2 regions of the Halomonas huangheensis genome follow, and region 2 is predicted to be linked to the other one. Evidence: predicted binding sites of a transcription regulator. Region 2 holds the regulator's gene; the other holds the start of a gene.
The links. The regulator FNR, encoded in region 2, switches genes on or off when oxygen is low (the NO sensors DNR and NnrR bind a similar motif). The targets are predictions, from matches to a motif close to TTGATNTANATCAA.

Region 1: a site for FNR is predicted at 2,577-2,590, ahead of AR456_RS13015 (OmpW/AlkL family protein). Genes of this name have one in related genera too.

What each region holds. Positions count from the first base shown of each region.
Region 1 covers NZ_CP013106.1:2,981,661-2,990,869, forward strand. The annotation lists gene putP (sodium/proline symporter PutP) at 1-984, shown strand, start outside; gene AR456_RS13005 (hypothetical protein) at 1,169-1,486, opposite strand; gene AR456_RS13010 (OmpW/AlkL family protein) at 1,854-2,465, shown strand; gene AR456_RS13015 (OmpW/AlkL family protein) at 2,687-3,328, shown strand; gene AR456_RS13020 (gamma-glutamylcyclotransferase family protein) at 3,413-3,913, opposite strand; gene AR456_RS13025 (YqcC family protein) at 3,932-4,276, opposite strand; gene AR456_RS13030 (amino acid ABC transporter ATP-binding protein) at 4,451-5,206, opposite strand; gene AR456_RS13035 (amino acid ABC transporter permease) at 5,203-5,877, opposite strand; gene AR456_RS13040 (amino acid ABC transporter substrate-binding protein) at 5,896-6,657, opposite strand; gene AR456_RS13045 (DUF3549 family protein) at 7,101-8,150, shown strand; gene AR456_RS13050 (ATP-dependent zinc protease family protein) at 8,217-8,654, shown strand; gene rimK (30S ribosomal protein S6--L-glutamate ligase) at 8,804-9,209, shown strand, end outside.
Region 2 covers NZ_CP013106.1:916,659-925,867, forward strand. The annotation lists gene AR456_RS04135 (putative nucleotidyltransferase substrate binding domain-containing protein) at 1-1,742, shown strand, start outside; gene AR456_RS04140 (3'-5' exonuclease) at 1,783-2,418, shown strand; gene AR456_RS04145 (hypothetical protein) at 2,415-2,654, shown strand; gene ttcA (tRNA 2-thiocytidine(32) synthetase TtcA) at 2,853-3,755, shown strand; gene fnr (fumarate/nitrate reduction transcriptional regulator Fnr) at 3,961-4,698, opposite strand; gene AR456_RS04160 (sulfite exporter TauE/SafE family protein) at 4,856-5,542, opposite strand; gene ccoS (cbb3-type cytochrome oxidase assembly protein CcoS) at 5,539-5,763, opposite strand; gene AR456_RS04170 (heavy metal translocating P-type ATPase) at 5,760-8,216, opposite strand; gene AR456_RS04175 (FixH family protein) at 8,225-8,752, opposite strand; gene ccoG (cytochrome c oxidase accessory protein CcoG) at 8,752-9,209, opposite strand, start outside.

The DNA of each region.
Region 1 (9,209 bases), 2.1 Mb from region 2:
GTATGGCTGACATTGGCTATCGTACTTGCCTATACCGTCATGGGCGGCTTTCTCGCGGTATCACTTACTGACTTCGTACAAGGCTGCATCATGATGCTGGCACTGGTGATCATGCCAGCCGTGGTTTTGTTCGGAGAAGGCGGCGGCGGCTTCTCCCAGGCATCGGAGACATTGGCTTCACTTGACCCCAGTTTCCTGTCTCTCTTCCAGGGACTCACGGTAGTGGGCTTTATTTCGACCGTGGCATGGGGTCTAGGCTACTTTGGTCAGCCACACATCATTGTGCGCTTCATGGCGATTCGTACGGTCAAGGAAGTCCCCACTGCGCGTAATATCGGCATGGGCTGGATGGCAATTTCACTGGCGGGTGCTGTTGCTCTTGGTGTCTTCGGGCGCGCTTACATCGAGCGCAATGGCCTGGTATTGGACGACGCAGAAACGCTGTTCATCGTGCTGTCCAACCTGTTGTTCCATCCACTGGTAACCGGCTTCCTGTATGCCGCACTGCTGGCCGCCGTGATGTCGACGATCTCGAGCCAACTACTGGTAGCGTCCTCTTCTCTGACCGAGGACTTCTATCGCCTGTTCCTCAACAAGAAGGCCGATGACAAGACACTGGTCTTGGTCGGACGCATCTGCGTACTCGCTGTCGGTATCATCGCCGCCCTCATCGCTGGCGATCCCAACAGTCAGGTACTGGGCCTGGTGTCGAATGCCTGGGCAGGGTTCGGTGCTGCTTTCGGTCCTCTGATCATTCTGTCGCTGACATGGAACAGGATGTCAGGTACGGGCGCTCTCGCAGGTCTGGTGGTCGGCGCTGCGACCGTTATTATCTGGATCGCGCTCGGCTGGAATCAGGCATTCCTCGGCATGGAAGGTGTCGGCATTTATGAAATCGTGCCGGGCTTCCTCCTGTCCTGGATCGCCATCGTACTGGTGAGCAAGGCCACTGCCACCGACACCGAGTTCCGCCCGATCTCGTAACCGTCGTTCTCTGGCACACAAGACGCCTGCCCCAGTGGCAGGCGTCTTGCGTTTAATGACCGGCCAGACACTGGCCTCCGGTACTTGCCGCAGCAGGCGACAAACAAGCCCCGTGGCAGAAAGGCCGGTGCCAGCCCTGAATAAACCGACGGATTGAATGAACAGCAGGACTGGATCAGCAGCGTTAGATAAACAGTACCCGGATCAGCAGCAGAAAGATGAACACCCCCAGAGCCGCTGGATACCAGGGCAACCCACCCACCAACCGCAACCATGCTGGTACATCTCCATAGAGCAGTGGCTGCGCCAGACCGCCACCCAGTGCCCAGATCCCCAGCAGGATCATCGGTAGCCTCCATGGCCACGCGAGGCCACTGATCAGGCGAGGCTCAATCAACAGCCATACTGCCAGAACAGCACAGGTCGCCAGCATGATTGCCGCCAGCCCCACCGGCAGGGTGCTCAGCCCGAACAAGGGCATATCCTGTCGACTTCTTCTCATCCCCAGCCTCCCCGACATGTCGCCGTGGCGAGTATCTCGCACAGAGATCCTGCCTACAGCAACCGCCCTGCCTTTCCCTACAGTGAAGACGATTTGCAGTGATGCCGCGAGTTCATCGCTCCGGCTTTGCACATACGCAGCTCCCCGAGACACAAAACGCACGAAGCCTGTACAGGATGTAACACTGAATTCATCCACAGAACCATCTATTCGACAAAAGTTCCATAGAAATAGCCAAGAAAATGCCTACCGCTCAATAGGAATTTTCTACAAGACATTTGGAAACAGTGTTTTTATACTCCTTATCGTTCAAGGATCACTTCCAGCATAGGGAGTGATTCATCAGACTGATGAGGAGACAGTCGATATGAAAACTTCACGTCTTGTAGGTACTGCTGCACTGCTGGCCGTCACTGCCTTTGGCGCTCAATCTGCCCTGGCCTATCAGGCCGGCGACTTCTACGTCCGTGGTGGCTTCGAGAAAAGCGACCCCGAGTCCGGCAACGGCGCTCTGTACGGTGACGACATCAACGTGTCAGAAGACACTGGTTTCGCCTACGGCATGGGCTACCTGTTCCACAACAAGCTGGGCGTGGAGCTGAACGGCAGCCAGACCATGGATCAGGACCTGACTGCGGGTAACACCGGCCTGGGCGGCAGCTTCGACAGCACTCCGATCAACCTGATGCTCAACTACTACCCGCTGGGTGGCATCAGCGACGCTCGCGTGCATCCGTATGCCGGAATCGGTGTCAACTACACCCACTTCGACAACGAGTCCTTCAACGCGGATCTGGACGAGTCCTGGGGCTTCGCCGGCCAGGTGGGCGTTGATCTGAGCGTGACTGACAACCTGCTGGTTGGTACCTGGGCTCGTTACGCTGATGTCGATACCGATGTCGACATCGATGGCACCTACAAGACCAGGCTCGACATCGACCCGGTCACTGTCGGTGCTGGCGTTACCTACCGCTTCTAAGCCATTGCTCGCCGCCAGCCGGCGGTGTAGCACAGCAAGCGCAAACCGCGTCCGATTCATTCGGACGCGGTTTTTTCATGCCTGAAGAAACCACCAACGCACAAACAGGTATTGAGCTGGATCAATATGGACATCCTTTACCTTTCATACACTTGTCAGCAATCCGGGCTCGACATGATTGAGCGAATCCGGCCCATTAGTGTGTGCAGAAGGAGAATGTCATGCGCCGCCCTCTCGTTTCATCATTACTGGTTGCTGCCATTGCGGGATCGGCTCTGGTCAGCTCCCAAGCCATTGCCTATGGCAAAGGTGACTTTTTCACCCGCGCGGGAGTCGCAAAAGTAGCACCAACTTCCGACAACGGAGACCTGGTGCATGGCACCCTATCAACGGATGTCAGTTCAGATAATGGGGTGGCCTTCACCTTCGGCTACCGTTTCCATGACAAGTTCGGCGTTGAGCTACTGGCGGCTTCACCCTTCGATCATGATATCAGCCTGACTGCTGGCGACGGCAGCCATATTGGTGCCAGCACTGACAGCCTGCCGCCGACTCTGACTCTGCAGTACTATCCACTGGGTGGTCTGGATTCACGTGTGCAGCCGTTCCTTGGTCTGGGGGTCAACTACACCCACTTCTCAAACGAAGACATCGAGATCAAGGGAGCAGACCTGGAGCTTGACGATTCCTGGGGCGCCGCGGCCCAGGTGGGCGTCGATCTAATCATCAACGACCACTGGGCAGCTACCACTTCCATCACCTATGCCGACATCGACAGCGATGTCGAGCTCGACGGAAACGACATCGGCAAGGTCGATATTGACCCGGTGGTGGTAATGGGCGGTATCAGTTTCTACTTCTGATCTCCCCACACCTGGAATCAGCCCCCTGAAAACAGTAACGCCCACTTGCAAGTGGGCGTTATGCGTTCGGTGATGCGATTCTTCTCAGCGAGGAGACTGCCGCGATAGGCCGAGCCTCAACAGAGCCGTGTCGTCCAATCCGTCCACAACCTCTACAGCCGCCAATTGACGGTGGTAGTCAGAACTGAGGAAGGCCTCTCCTGCCAGCAGGTGGTCGAGGTATTCTCGCGCCGGCTTGAGAGCATCCGCTACGCGCCCTGCCGTAGCGATGTACACCCAGGCAGAGACCACATCGGTATCAACATTTATCGGCAACCAGTGGCGATTGTACTCGACGGGATAGCCTTCAAAAGGGTCCATGGCGAGAATCTGATCCTCTGCATTCAGCTCGAAGAGCGCCCCTTCCACACGCTGCCCCACACAGGGCACCACATTGGCATGGGCGACTCCCGCAACCTGAGACGCCTTGTTGAAGCTCAAGCAATAACCTTCCAGTACTCCCGGAACGGCCCTGCGCACCGCACCAATGCGGGCATGCACTCGAGCCTCATTCATATTGCTGCCGTAGGCAAAGTACCAGCTCATGCAACTCCCCGGGTATGATCAGTTATGCGTCACCAAGCGGTCGATGTCCTCGACAACCTTCTTCATCAACGCTCGATCCTGAGCACCCGCGCCGTCCTGAATCAACCAGGCATCCACTGCTGGAGCAACATCGCAGCTCGCCGGTAACGGTGCCCGATTGTCCACCAGAATCTGCAAGCGTGCGATAAAGATGTATCGCAGCCACTGTGGCATGCTCATGGTGTCGATACAGAACGGCTGCTGACTATTGAAAGCTCGTGCCTCTGGCTCTTCCATACGCCATAGATTGGTGGCGCGCATGGTCGCCTCGAGCTCTCGCAACGCAGCCGCGAGCTCATCATATACCTCGGCTTGATCCGACATCTCGGCTCCGGTTCTATTGCAGGAATGTCACACTATTGTCGCGCGCAGAGCCGGCGCCGACCACCCTTTCCAGCGTGCCCCATTCCAGCGCTTCCCATTCAGCACTACGCGTTCCAGCCCTACGCGTTCCAGCCCTACCCTGCCATCCCCGCTGCCAAACTCTGCGCAGTCCGTTCAACCATCGTTCAGATTGCTTTCAGGCAGTACCTTGCGCAGGAAATTGCGGGTTCGAGGATCACGCGGCTCCTGAAACAATTGGGAAGGCGGCCCCTGCTCAACGATGCTGCCACCGTCCATGAAGATGACTCTGTCGGCAACGTCATGTGCAAACCTCATTTCATGGGTGACCACCAACATGGTCTGCCGCTCCTCGGCGAGGGCTTTCATCACGCTCAACACCTCGCCAACCCACTCTGGATCGAGAGAAGAGGTCGGCTCGTCGAACAGAATCACTTCTGCCTGAGCCGCCATGGCCCGGCCAATGCCAACGCGCTGCTGCTGACCGCCGGACAACGAGGCCGGCCAGGCATCAGCCTTGTCGGAAAGTCCAACGCGTTCAAGGATTCGGTGCGCCAGTTCCCGAGCCTTCTCCTCCGGCCAACGATCCACCACAATCAGCCGTTCGGTGATGTTCTCCAGCGCTGTCTTGTTGGCGAACAGCGCATAGTTCTGGAAGACAAAAGCAGTATGTCGACGCACCGCCAGAATCTGCTGCCGAGTCGCCGTATTCATATCGACATCAATATCACCGATCTGCAACTGACCAGCGTCGGGTTGCTCGAGAAAATTCAGGCACCGCAGCAGGGTCGATTTTCCGGTACCAGACGGGCCGATCACCACAATGATCTCACCCTTCTGGATCTCCAGATCGATGCCATCCAGCACCCGCGTATTGCCGAATTGCTTGACCAGATTACGCACCTTGATCATCGACGATAAGCCTCGTTCAGTCGGTGTTCGAGTCGGCGCTGCAGCCAGGCCAGCAATTCAACAATCGCCCAGTAGATCACCGCTACGGTGATGAAGGCCTCGAAGTACAGGAAACTGCCGGATGCCTCTTTCTGAGTAGCCCCCATCAACTCGGTCACGCCGAGCGTAAAGGCCAGCGAGGTCGCCTTGATCATATCGATGAAGTAGTTCATCAGCGTAGGAGCCGCGATACGCGCCGCCTGCGGCAAGACGATACGCCGCATCAACTGTCCATTGGTCATACCGATCGACAGGGCCGCTTCAGTCTGGCTGCGGTCGATGCCGATAATCGCGGCACGAATGGACTCAGCCATATAGGCAGAGAAGTGCAGTGTCAGCCCCATGATGGTAGCGGTGACGCCATTGATCGCCGTCAGAAAGGACAGCACTTGCGGCAAGCCATAATAGAACAGGAATAGCTGCACCAGCAGTGGCGTACCGCGAAAGAACGAGATGAACAGCATGGTAATGCCATTCAACACCGGCAGTCTCAGCACCCGGATCACCGCCAGAGCACACGCAAGCACCAGTGCCAGCACCATGCCAGCCACTGCCATGGAAAGCGTCAGCGGCAGGTAGCTCAATAATACCGGCACCAGGCCGACCATATAGTCGACGTTGAGGATATCCATCAGTCAACCAGTCAGGGTTCAGTTTGCGGTATCGGTCGTGGTGATATCCGCGCCGAACCACTGCTGTGAAATCTCGCTGAGCGTGCCGTTATCGCGCAGCGTCCGTAATGCGGCATTGACCTCATCACGCAGTGCTTCACTGTTCTGACGGAATGGCAGCGCATTATGAATTTCGGAGAATGGCTGACCAGCCAGTTGCAACGGTAGCGGTTTATCCTTGATCACCTGCGAGGCGCTGACACGGTCCATGACGAAAGCGTCGACACGGCCTAGAGCGGTATCCTGCTCGATGTTGCTGTCATAAGTACGAATGTCGATCTCGTCGGCATAGGGCAGCTCACGCAGCAGTTGTTCATAGTTGGAACCCAGATTGACGGCAACGGTCTTGCCGACCAGATCCTCGACACCCTGAATCTCTTCATTACCGCGTTTCACTACTACCTGAGCACCGTCATAGACATAAGGGTCAGTGAACAGATACTTCTGTTCGCGCTCATCGGTGATGGTGATCTGATTGGCAATGGTATCGACTCGACCTGACTCGAGCATGCCGAACAGTCCAGAGAAACTGGCAGTGATGAACTCGACATCGACCCCCATCTCTTCACCCACGGCTTCCATGACGTCGACCTCAAACCCCTGAAGCTTGTCCTGCTCGACGAAAGTAAACGGGAAATAGCCTCCCGACATGCCGACCTTGAGTGTGTCCTCAGCCTGGGCATTGGCGGCAAAAGTGACCATGCCTGCGGAGATCAGTGCTACTGCCAATTGACGGCGCATGAGCAACTCCCTGATTTTCTGGAATTCCTGTTTGATGAATCCAGGTTCGGTGTATCGTCCTCGAGTCGTGCTACCGAGACTCGGGCACTTTAAGTAACTTATGGAATAAGTGGACTGTATTATATTCCATATTGATTGAACACGCCGAGTAAATTCCGTTGGTTGTTTCAATGCAACGAAACTATCAGACCTCTCGTGCTCACAGGCCATCTCAGCAGCCACACCAACCAGGCACCAGAACTATCCCCAGGCTGTCAGAAAACATTCACAGATCTCCTGAACGTCCCTGTGGATAAACCTTGGACATGTCGCTGAAGCCAAGAGCCAATGCCCACTGGAGAGTATTGCTCAAGATTTGACCAGTTCAGCATATTTTTTCCTCATCAACGGCTGACACTCCCTCATCTGCCATGTAGAGTGCGTCCGTCATCAAGGGAGGTGCCATGCAACCCATTCACAGCCTTCACGACTTCTTCAATCTGTGCCATGCCGAGCTGCGTCTTTACCATATAGGGCGTCGCGTAGAGCCCTGTGAGCGCGAGGTACTGGCCGAGTTCGAAAAGGGTATCAGCCCATGGCCCGCTCCCTGGCAGGGCAAGGCTCGTCTAGCCATGGTCTTTCGCCTCGGAGAAATGCAGGACCCCTTGATCTGGTTTCTGGCACTTCCACTGGATGAGCAAGGTCACCTCGATCCTGCTCAGCGCGATGCCTTTCTCGAACGGTTGTTACTGACTCTGGGGCAGAGCAGCGAGGCAATAGAGAGCCAGTCATCCGCAGATATCAACAACCTGATGAAGGACAACCCACTGGCCTTCACACCCGCACTGCCTTTTCAGGCGATGCTGCATGCACGTGCCTGTGCAGATGCAGGCATGCCCGCCAGTGAACACCTTGAGCCAGTGGAGGACTACCTCAGCGGCCAGGCCAGTATCGATTGGAAGGCACTGGGGCTTCAGGGTATCGCTGATTATGCGGTGCGCCTGAGCAGTGATCACATGACCGAGTTGGCCAGAATAGTCCCGACTCTGCACAACGAGGTCCTGTTGCCACTATGCTACTGTCTAGAGAATGTCAGCATTGATTCAGTTGTGGTTGAAGCGCTGCGTCAACGAGGTGAAACAGCGGCACAAGATGGCGACCTGGAAAGTCTATGTGCCTGTGTTCGCGCCATTTCTGGAGGACCGCGCGAGGAGGTTGGCGTCTGGCTGGATGAACTATTGGCCGACGCCAATGCCTGCGGACCCGATGTCCTGGCCGCTATGGCGGCTCGTGGCTGGGAGCACCTCGAACATGAGCAACGCCTGCCCTGCTACCTGGAGCGAGTCGCCAGCAGTGAACAGGCGGATTTCCTCGCCCTGGTGAGAGACCTGGCACTGATACCTCGCCTACGCCTGCCTGTGCTGATGATACTGCGTCAGGCGAGCAATGATTCACCGATTGGCAAACGCCTGACAGCAGTGACTGTTGGCAAGACCAGGCGTGAAGAAGGTTGAGTCCGGCCACCGAACTCAATTCAACAATATGAATATGAGTGCGGATGGCACGACAAGGAGAATGTCATGAAGGAGCTGCCCTACCAGGCCAGAGCCGTCGTCGGACGCCGTGAAATGGTGATTCTTCCGGAACTTCATCTCCACCTCTGCGCCAAGGTTGATACCGGGGCCCGCACCTCGGCATTACATGCCGAGGACATCGAATCCTTTGAAGAGGATGAGATCCTGTGGGTCAGCTTTGTCACTCGCAGCGGGGGACCCGACAGCCCAGCACACAGCTACCGAATGCACCTCCATGATCGCCGCCGAGTTACCAGCTCCAACGGCCAGTCCGAATGGCGCTATATCGTTCGCACTCGCCTGCAGTTGGGTGATCTGGAATTTCCTGTGGAACTGTCGTTGACTGACCGAAGTAACATGCGCCACCCCATACTCCTGGGACGCCGTGCCCTCAGACGACTGCTGGTTGCTCCCGGTGTCGCCTTCCTGCACGGTGAGCCGTGAAGCATTGCGGCAAGTCATATCACAACTAGACACAACTGATCGGCCCCCTACAGGCATGACGGCGACAAGCTGTTCAGGTCGATTGATTTCCACAAATACAGGCGTCGCCGCGCCAATGGCCTTCCACTCTGCTGTCAGGAGACACGCCCATGCACATCGCACTGCTGTCCCGCAATCGCAACCTCTATTCCACTCGCCGCCTGGTGGAAGCCGCAGAACAACGGGGCCATACCGCTCGGGTTGTGGACACTCTGCGTTGCTACATGAGCATTGCCTCTCATCACCCGTCGATTCACTACAAAGGTGAGGAGCTGGAGCCTTTCGATGCCGTAATCCCTCGTATCGGCTCTTCGGTCACCTTCTACGGGTGCGCAGTGCTGCGTCAGTTCGAGATGATGAACATCCCGGTGCTCAACGATAGCGTCGGCATCACTCGTTCGCGTGACAAGCTGCGCTCACTGCAGCTGCTGTCACGCAAGGGCATTGGCCTGCCGGTGACCGGCTTCGCTCATTCACCAGACGATATTCCTGACCTGATAACCATGGTTCGTGGCG
Region 2 (9,209 bases):
CGATCATCCTTGATGCCGGACAGCCCGGCGAGTTCGTCTTTGTCATTCACAAGGGTGAAGTCGCGGAGCTGGAACCCAATGCAACTGCCGAGGGCGCACGTATCGGTCACTACACCGATGGCGACTTGTTCGGTGCCATCAGCGTTCTCAACGGTAGCAGCCGTTATCGGTTCATCGCTGAGCAGGAAAGTCTCTGTTATCTGATGCCTGCGCAGTTGTTCCGGTCGCTGTGTGATAGTCAACCGGCCTTTGCCGAGTACTTCCACAACCGGATTGTCGAGAAGACACGGTTGATGAGTCAGCGGCGTAGCCAGCAGGATGCTAGCCTGGCGGGATTCATGATGGCCAGAGTCAGTGAGTGCCAGCGTGAGCCTCTAGTGGTAGCGGACACGACCACTATCGGTGAGGCGGTGCGCCTACTCCGGGAGCGTCAGGCCGACAGCCTGCTGGTCGAACTGAAGGAAGAGCAAGGGGATGACGTCCACGGCAGGAACCGTTATGGCATGGTCACCCGCACGGACATGCTTGAGGCATTGGTGCTTGAAGGATATGGCAGCGAAGGGCTGCTGAGTGGGGTGGCCAGTCGCGAGCTGGTGGAGGTGGATGCGCAGCAGTATCTGTTTGAAGCGCTGATCGAGATGACTCAGCACAAGGTAGAGCGCGTCGTGGTCTGGAATGGCGAGCAACTGGCCGGCATTGTCGAGCTGACCGATGTGCTGAGTTTCTTTTCCAGTCGCAGTTATATGATCAGCCTGCAGGTGGAGCAGGCAAGCAATCTCGATGAGTTGCAGGAAGCCAGTCAACGCATGCCGGATATGGTCGACTCGTTGATGGCTCAAGGGGTACGCATGCGTTTTGCCATGAGCATGCTGGCTGCGCTTAACGGTCGTATCATCCGCAAGGCCTGGGATTTCAGCATGACGCAACCCGCGCGAGATGCCTCCTGCTTGCTGTTGTTGGGGAGTGAGGGGCGAGGAGAGCAGGTGGCGCGCACCGACCAGGACAACGCTCTGATCCTGGCGGATGGTATCGACTGGCCGAGCCTCGCCGATGATTCCACTCACTTCACGAATGTATTGGCTCGACTGGGTTACCCACACTGCACCGGTAATATCATGATTTCCAACCCGCAGTGGGTCGGAACTCTGGATCAGTGGCAGCAGCGGATTCGTAGTTGGGTTGCCAAGTCAGAAGCCGATCACCTGATGCGGCTGTCGATTCTGTTCGACGCCTGTGGTGTTGCCGGTAATACAGATCTGGGTGAGCGCTTGCGCGACATCCTGATCACCGAGACGCTGGGCAATGAGGTGTTGTTGAGTCATTTTGCCCGTGCCGTGCTGCGCTTCTCGACACCGCTGACGATGTTCGGCTCCGTGAAGCGCCCGGAGCACGGTATCGACTTGAAGAAGGGTGGTGTCTTTCCCATCGTGCATGGCGTGCGCACTCTGGCCATGGAGCGTGGAATACGTGCGACCTCAACCCTCGAGCGTCTCGAGGCGTTGGTCGACGATGGTCGTGTGGCACGTAGGGATGCCGATGACCTGGGGGAAGCCTTGCAGGTATTCAGTGAGTTGCGCTGGCGAGCCGGTGGCAGTGTGCCGGAGGTCAGTGGTGAGCGTGCCAATCGTGTGGTGGTGCAGTCCTTGTCATCGTTGGAACGGGATCTGTTGCGTGAGGCTCTGCATATTGTCAGGGAATTCAAGGGGCGTCTGTCGCACCGCTACCACCTGGAGTATGCATGAGTGTCGCGCAGACCCGCATGGAAGAAGGAGTTGATCAGGAATGAATACCATGTTGCGAGCGATTAGACGTGTAGCCGACCGTCGTCGTCAGGCTCAGGGCGATTATGGCTGGTTGTTCAACCCCTATACCGGTAATGAAATGGTATCACTGGATTGTGAGACCACCGGGCTCGATACCAGATCCGCGGAATTGGTGTCTATTGCTGCGGTGCGCATTCGCGATGACCGAGTGTTGACCAGCGAATCGCTTGATCTACGTCTGGCTCGGCCTGGATCGCTGAACGGAGATTCGATTTGCGTCCACCGACTGCGAGGCACTGATCTTGAAGGTGGGCTGGTCGTGGACGAAGCGCTGTCACGGTTACTCGATTTCATCGGTAATCGCCCACTGGTGGGCTGGTGTATTGGCTATGATCTGGCAATTCTCGATCGCTACTTGAAGGAGCTGCTTGGGTTTGCCTTGCCCAACGCGACCATTGATGTGGCTCAGGAGTATCGTCGTCAGTTGCGCCGTAGTCATCCTGATGTGGTGGCGCGGCCGGAGTTTGAGCGGGTTGCTGAGCGTCTGGGAGTGCCGGTCATGGGGCGGCATACCGCGTTGGGAGATGCGGTCACCACCGCCTTGATGCATTTACGCCTGCAGAGTGGCGCGCTTGAGGAGTACAGCGGATCATGAGTCTTCATCTGGTTTTCTCCTGGCTGGAGCCTGTGCTGTTGGTCAGTGGGTTGCTGATGGTGTTGGTGGCCTATATGCAATATGTCCGGCGTACCCGTGATCTGTGGGCGGTGGTCAAGTTCTGGGAGCGCCGACTGACCATGACCGGTCGCGAGTTTGCCTGGCAACGCAGTGGGATTCTGGTATTGCTGTTGGGTGTGCTGGTCCGTTATCTATTGATTCTGCAGGTCCTGTAGCGCCGATGTCCCTGTTCAGACGGCAGGCTGAATTTTCTGCTCGCGGGCGACCAGACGCCGGGTTGATGGGGCTCCATGCGCAGCCATCTCTCGGCAGTCTCCTGAAGGTCCACGAACAGTGGTCTGGCGGCTTGGGGAGGCCTGCCATGCAATGCTAGAATGTCGGCCCCATCCGTTCAGCCGTGTATTGCAATGACCATGTCGCCCGCCATTTCTGTTGATCCGACGCCTGCCTCCAGTGTGGAACATGAGGCGGAGGATATCTGCTCGCTGGCCAGAGAAAAACGCGAATTCAACAAGTTGCAGAAGCGGCTGCGGCGTCTCACCGGCAATGCCATCATTGATTACGGCATGATTCAGGAAGGTGACAAGGTCATGGTATGCCTGTCTGGAGGCAAGGACAGCTACACCATGCTTGAGATCCTGCGCAGCCTGCAGCGTAACGCGCCGATCAACTTCTCGCTGGTGGCGGTCAATCTCGACCAGAAACAGCCCGGTTTTCCCGAGCATGTGCTGCCGGAGTACCTTGAGGGTATTGGTGTCGATTACCATATTCTCGAGAAGGACACCTATTCGGTAGTCAAGGAGAAGACCCCCGAGGGCAAGACGACCTGTGCGCTATGCTCACGGCTGCGGCGTGGCTCTCTGTACGGTTTTGCCGAGGAGATCGGGGCAACCAAGATCGCGCTGGGCCATCACCGCGAAGACATTCTCGAGACGCTATTTCTCAACATGTTCTTTGGTGGCAGCCTGAAGTCCATGCCACCCAAACTGCTTTCCGATGATGGCAAGAACATTGTGATCCGGCCCTTGGCCTATTGTCGTGAGGCAGATATCGCCGCATACGCCGAACAAATGGGCTTTCCAATCATTCCCTGTAATCTGTGTGGTTCGCAGCCCAACCTGCAGCGTCAGGTGGTCAAGGAAATGCTGGCTGAATGGGAGTCCAAGCACCCTGGCCGTCTCGAGAGCATGTTCAAGGCGGTGACCAATGTGGCGCCATCACAACTGGCGGATCGCAACCTGTTTGACTTCGAAGGCCTCGAGGGCGAGCAGGCGCGTAGGCAACGTAATCGCATCGATGTAGTTGACGCAGGCTGAGCCTCGTCAACATCAGCGGGGTCATCACGGCATTACATTCGAACGCCATCGGCAGCGCATCCAGCAGTGTTCCCGATGGCGTTCTTGTTCATGACAGCCTTGAGCGATTGAAACAGCCCTGAGCGATTGAAACAGCCCTGAGCGATTGAAACAGCCCTGAGCGATTGAAACAGCCCTGAGCGATTAACAGCCCCGAGCGGTCGAGTCAGTCGGCCGTGGTTTCGGTGTCGGCGAGGTTGGTCAAGGCACCCATGTCGAGAATGTTGACTTCGCGACCGGAAACCGAGACCAGTTCCTGCTGTTGAAAGCGTCCCAGGATACGGCTGACGGTTTCCACCGCCAACCCCAGGTGGTTGCCGATGTCGGACCGCGACATCGATAGGCGGAAGCTGAACGGCGAGTAGCCACGGCGGCGGAAGCGGTCCGACAGGCCAAGGAAGAAGCAGGCCAGGCGTTGATCCGCGGTCTTGCGGGACAGCAACTGCAACATGCGATGGTCATGACGCAGTTCCTTGCTCATGGTACGGAACAACTGAGCACGCAGGTCTGGCAGGATCTGTGACAGGGCATCCAGCCGGTCGAAGGGGATCTCACAGACCGTGGTGGTTTCGAGTGCAACCACGCTACCTGAATAGAAACCATCATCGATCCCGTCGAGGCCGATCAATTCGCTGGGCAGGAAGAAGTTGGTCAGTTGGGCTTCGCCGCTGCCTTCGGTAATGATCTGTTTGAGGCTTCCGGAGCGAACCGCGTAGACACTGGTGAAGCGGTCTCCCTGATCGATCAGGCGGGTGCCTTTCTTGATCGGTGGGTGGCGCCGGATGATGGCGTCAAAACGCTCCATGTCTGCAGTATCAAGAGCGAGTGGCAGACACAGAGAACTGAGACTGCAGGATTCACATCGCGTTTCCTGCGGCATAGGGGGGCGTCGCTCCTGGGCCATGGCACACATTGGTAGCTCCTGTGAATCGGCGATCGGTGGAATACGCCGAAAATAAGCTTTTAATTACTTCAGCACCTTATAATCAATATTATACCCTGCCAATCAGGGGATAATCGTCGGTTACCTCTTTTGACGGTGAAATTACTGGATCACTACCTCAACTCTGTTGAGTCACTATCAACTGCCAGATCGCCAACGCGATGACCAGTAAGGCTGCCAACCACCGTGTTGCCCGTGAATTCAGCAGGCGCCGAATCTGGTCTGCGGCGACGCCGGTGACCAGTAGCGCCGGCAGGGTGCCGGTGCCAAACGCCAGCATCAGCATGGCGCCCTGACTGGGAGTGGCCGTTGCCAGACTCCAGCTCAGCATTGAGTAGACCAACCCGCAGGGCAGCCATCCCCAGAGGGCGCCCAACAGTATGGCCTGGTGTGGCCGTGTTACCGGCAGCAATGCGCGTCCGACTGGCTCCAGGTACCTCCAGTAGCGTTTCCCGAGTGCCTCGATGTGTCGCAGGCCCTTCCAGATATCGGCGATATACAGTGCCATCAAGCACAGCATCAGGCTCGACATCCACTGCAGGACGGTGCGCACGCCTGGCGCCAGACCGACCAGCGCACCAAGCCCTGCGACGATGGCCCCGGCCAACGCATAGCTGGTGATGCGCCCGGCATTGTAGCCCAGCAACAGGGCTGCCATGCGTGATGGGCGTCGCATGCTGGGCGGGACGGCAAAGGTAAGGGCGCTCATGATGCCTCCACACATGCCGACACAGTGAGCGCCGCCCAGGAGTCCGAAGACAAAGGCCGCAGCCAGTGGAGGGAGGTCGAGTCCCGTCGGGTTCATGGCTGGTCTCGCCGCTTGCTTGATGACGGTGGCTCCAGCAGGTCGGAGGAGCTGTGTTCATCCGACTGTCGGCGGCAAGTGTCATCGTCATCGAACAAGATGCGCCAGGCGGGTCCCTCGAGGTCCTCAAACTGATCGTGCTTGACGGCCCAGAAGAATGCCCAGACCGCCAGGCTCAATAGCATCAATGACAGCGGGATCAGCAGATAGAGAATATTCATCGGCTTGTGCCTGGCGTGTTCCGCGACTGCATTCTACGCCCTTGCCTTGCTCCGAGCCGTAGGGAATTTCCGATAACCAGTAACGAACTGGCTGACATGCCGATCACTGCCAGCCAGGGAGGTACCAGGCCCGCTATTGCCAACGGCAGGGCAATGACGTTGTAGAGTGTCGCCCAGCTCAGGTTCTGACGGATGATGCGTTGCGTTGTGCGAGCAACATCAATGGCTTCGGTGATGCCGCCGAGCTTTTCTCCAAGCAGCAGAATATCGGCGTGACTACGTGCGAGATCACTGGCGCCGGGCATGGCAATAGCCAGGTCGGCACCGGCCAGCACGGCAATGTCGTTGATGCCATCACCGACCATGGCTACACGTTGGTTCTGCTGCTGCAATGTGCGCACATGATCGAGTTTGTCCTGAGGTAGCGCCGCGCCTCGCCATTGGCAGACACCAAGCCGTCTCGCCATACTTGCCACACTGGATATGCGATCGCCGGAGAGAATCTCCACGCTGAGGCCTGCGTCGCGTAAATGCTGAAGTGTTGTCGCCGTATCAGCACGGATGTCGTCTTCGACTCCTAGCCAGGCCATGGGCTTGCCTGCGCGTGCCAATAGCAGCCAATTGGCATCTGAGGGTGGCTGCAGGTCGTGATCAGCGGCTGCGAAGTCAGCACGTCCGATACGCCACTCTGTCCCCAGACACTGTGCCTGAACCCCTTGTCCTGGATGATTGCGGATATCACTGGCCCTTACCGTGTCATTGCGCCAGGGCCGAAAGGCGCGAGCGATAGGGTGCTCCGAAGCGGACTCGAGTGCGGCTGCAACAGTCAGTAGTTGGTGGTTGTCCAGCGTGGCCGTGGCCGGGATTATCCGGCAGTCGCCAAGTACCATCTGTCCTTGGGTCAGGGTTCCTGTCTTGTCGAACACCACCCGATCAATACTGGCGAGCACCTCCAGCGCGTCACCGCGAGTGACCAGTACCCCAGCGCGACGTAGGCGGCCGTGAGCCACGGTCAACGAAATGGGCGTGGCCAGTGCCAGCGCGCAGGGACAGGTGACGACCAGCACCGACAGCGTCACCCACAAGCTACGAGCGGGATCGATTTGCCACCAGATGGCGGCGACCGCGGCACTGATCAACAGCAGTCCGAGGATGAAATGATGCGCCACACGCTCGACAGCGCGAGCGAGACGAGGGCGTTCAGCAAAGGCACGGTCGGAGAGGTCGATGATGCTTGCCACCCTTGTTGCATGGCCGGCTCGAGTGACGCTCAACTCAAGGGGTGTGTCTACCACGAGGCTTCCTGCATGGATGATGTCGCCTCGTGCTCTGGAGGCAGGAACTGATTCGCCACTGAGCATCGACTCATCAACACTGGCGTAGGGTGACAGCAGCGTGCCATCCGCGGGCACCTGCGCACCGGCGAGTACTCGCACTCGGTCGCCTGCCATGAGTTCGGTGGCGGGAATGACTTGTTCATGATGCTGGTCGTCTAGACGCAGCGCGGCATCGGGGATAGTGCCACTCAGGGCGTTGCCGATTCGACCGTGATGGTGACGAGTGCGAGCTTCGATGTAGCGCCCGAACAGCAGGAAGAAAGTGAACATGCAGACTGAATCGAAGTACATGTCTCCACGTTGGCTGACCACGGACCACAGGCTGGCAATATAGGCGCCGCCGATAGCTACAGCCACGGGTACATCCATGCCGAGTACTCGGCTACGAATGTCTCGCCAGGCACCGCCGAAGAACGGTTGCGCCGAATACAGCACGACGGAGGTTGTCAGAGCCACGGCCAGCCAGGCAAACAGGCGTTCGAAGTTGTGACTGAGATCGCCAGGTACCGCGACATAGTGAGGGATGGAGAACATCAGCACCTGCATCATGCCGACCGCAGCGATAATCAGGCGTCGCACCATTCGACGCGATTGGTGCTTGAGTCGCTGCTGTGCCTCATCGGGAGACCAGGGTTGGGATGGGTAGCCGATGGCGGCCAGCTCAGCCAACAGTCGGGATAGTGCGACGCTGGCGGGTCGCCAGCTCAGACGCAGGCGGTGTTCACTCAGATTGATGGCGCTGGAGATAACGCCCTCGATGGCATTGAGGCGATGTTCGATAAGCCAGGCGCAGGCAGCGCAGGTGATGCCATCAACGGCGAAGGTGGCAATGCTTTCGTCGTTGTCCTGCCCCTGGTCCGTACGCACAAATCGCGCTTGAAGGACAGGATCGTCAAACAGCTGCCAGCGTCGCGTATCGAGGGGGGCATTGATCGGGCGCTCTGGCGTAGCAGTACGCAGTTGATAGTAACGGCCCAGCCCACCGTCGATGATGGCCTGAGCCACTGCGAGGCAACCAGGGCAGCATAGTGGCTGAGTCAGTCCATTGAGCTCCAGTGACCAGCGATTGTCACCGTCAACCGCTGAGCCACAGTGATAGCAGGAAGTTGCCATCATTGGTGGCCTTACAGCCCCGGCGTCAGGTGGACGCTGGTATCAAGTGGGAAGGTGGCTTCTCCAGTGAGCCGCCATGCGGCATCATTACCGGCTTGTGGCTGTAGTTGCAGGTAGCGGCGGTAGCGCAGATTGCGATCGAGCACACCGACATAGTGGTTATCGCGGGTATGCCTCAGCAACAGCTCACGATCGCGGTCACCATCGCTGGGGAATATCAGGCGCAAATGAAGGGTTTCAGGACGTTCTTCACCTGCGAGACGTACCATCACATCACCGGTAGTGGCATCAATGCGCAACTGTGCGGCTAGTCCCAGCGTTGCGGCATGCTGTTGTTTCTTCAATTGTGCATTGATGGCAAGCCCGTCGCGGTAGTAGTCCTCGGGCACTGATCCGTCGAAGTAGCGGATCGACAAGGTCAGGTAGATCAGGCTGAAGGTCACCGACGACAACAGCAGAGTGATCAGGAACCAGGGCCAGAATTGGCGGTACCAGGGCGGAACGCTCCGAGATGGAGACGTTGGTAATGTTGAACTCATCAGTGAATGGCTCCCATGAAGCGACTTTCACGCGTGATGGCGATGTCATCGGTATCCTCGGCGCTTACCGTGATCCGGATATCACTGCTGGGCTGTGTCAGCAGTCCTGGTGCAACGGTCAATGTCATGACCCGTTGTCGTGATGAATTGGCAGGAACCGCGATCTGTCTGACATCACTCTTGATACCGTCGATGCCGTTCACCGAGATGCGATAGCGATGGTCGCGGCTGTCCAGGTTGCGCACGGTGATGATGGATGTGTTGGCAATGCTGCCGTCGGTAAGTGTCTGGAACAGTTGGCCGCGTTCGCGTTGGATATCCACATCCAGCGGCGTACGGTCGGCGATGGAGTGAACGAACAGCACACTCATCACGGTTAGTGCCGCGAGGTAGCCCAGTAGCCGTGGACGCAGCAGTCGGGAGGGGTGGCCTTCCTGAGTATTCTCGGTGGTGTAGC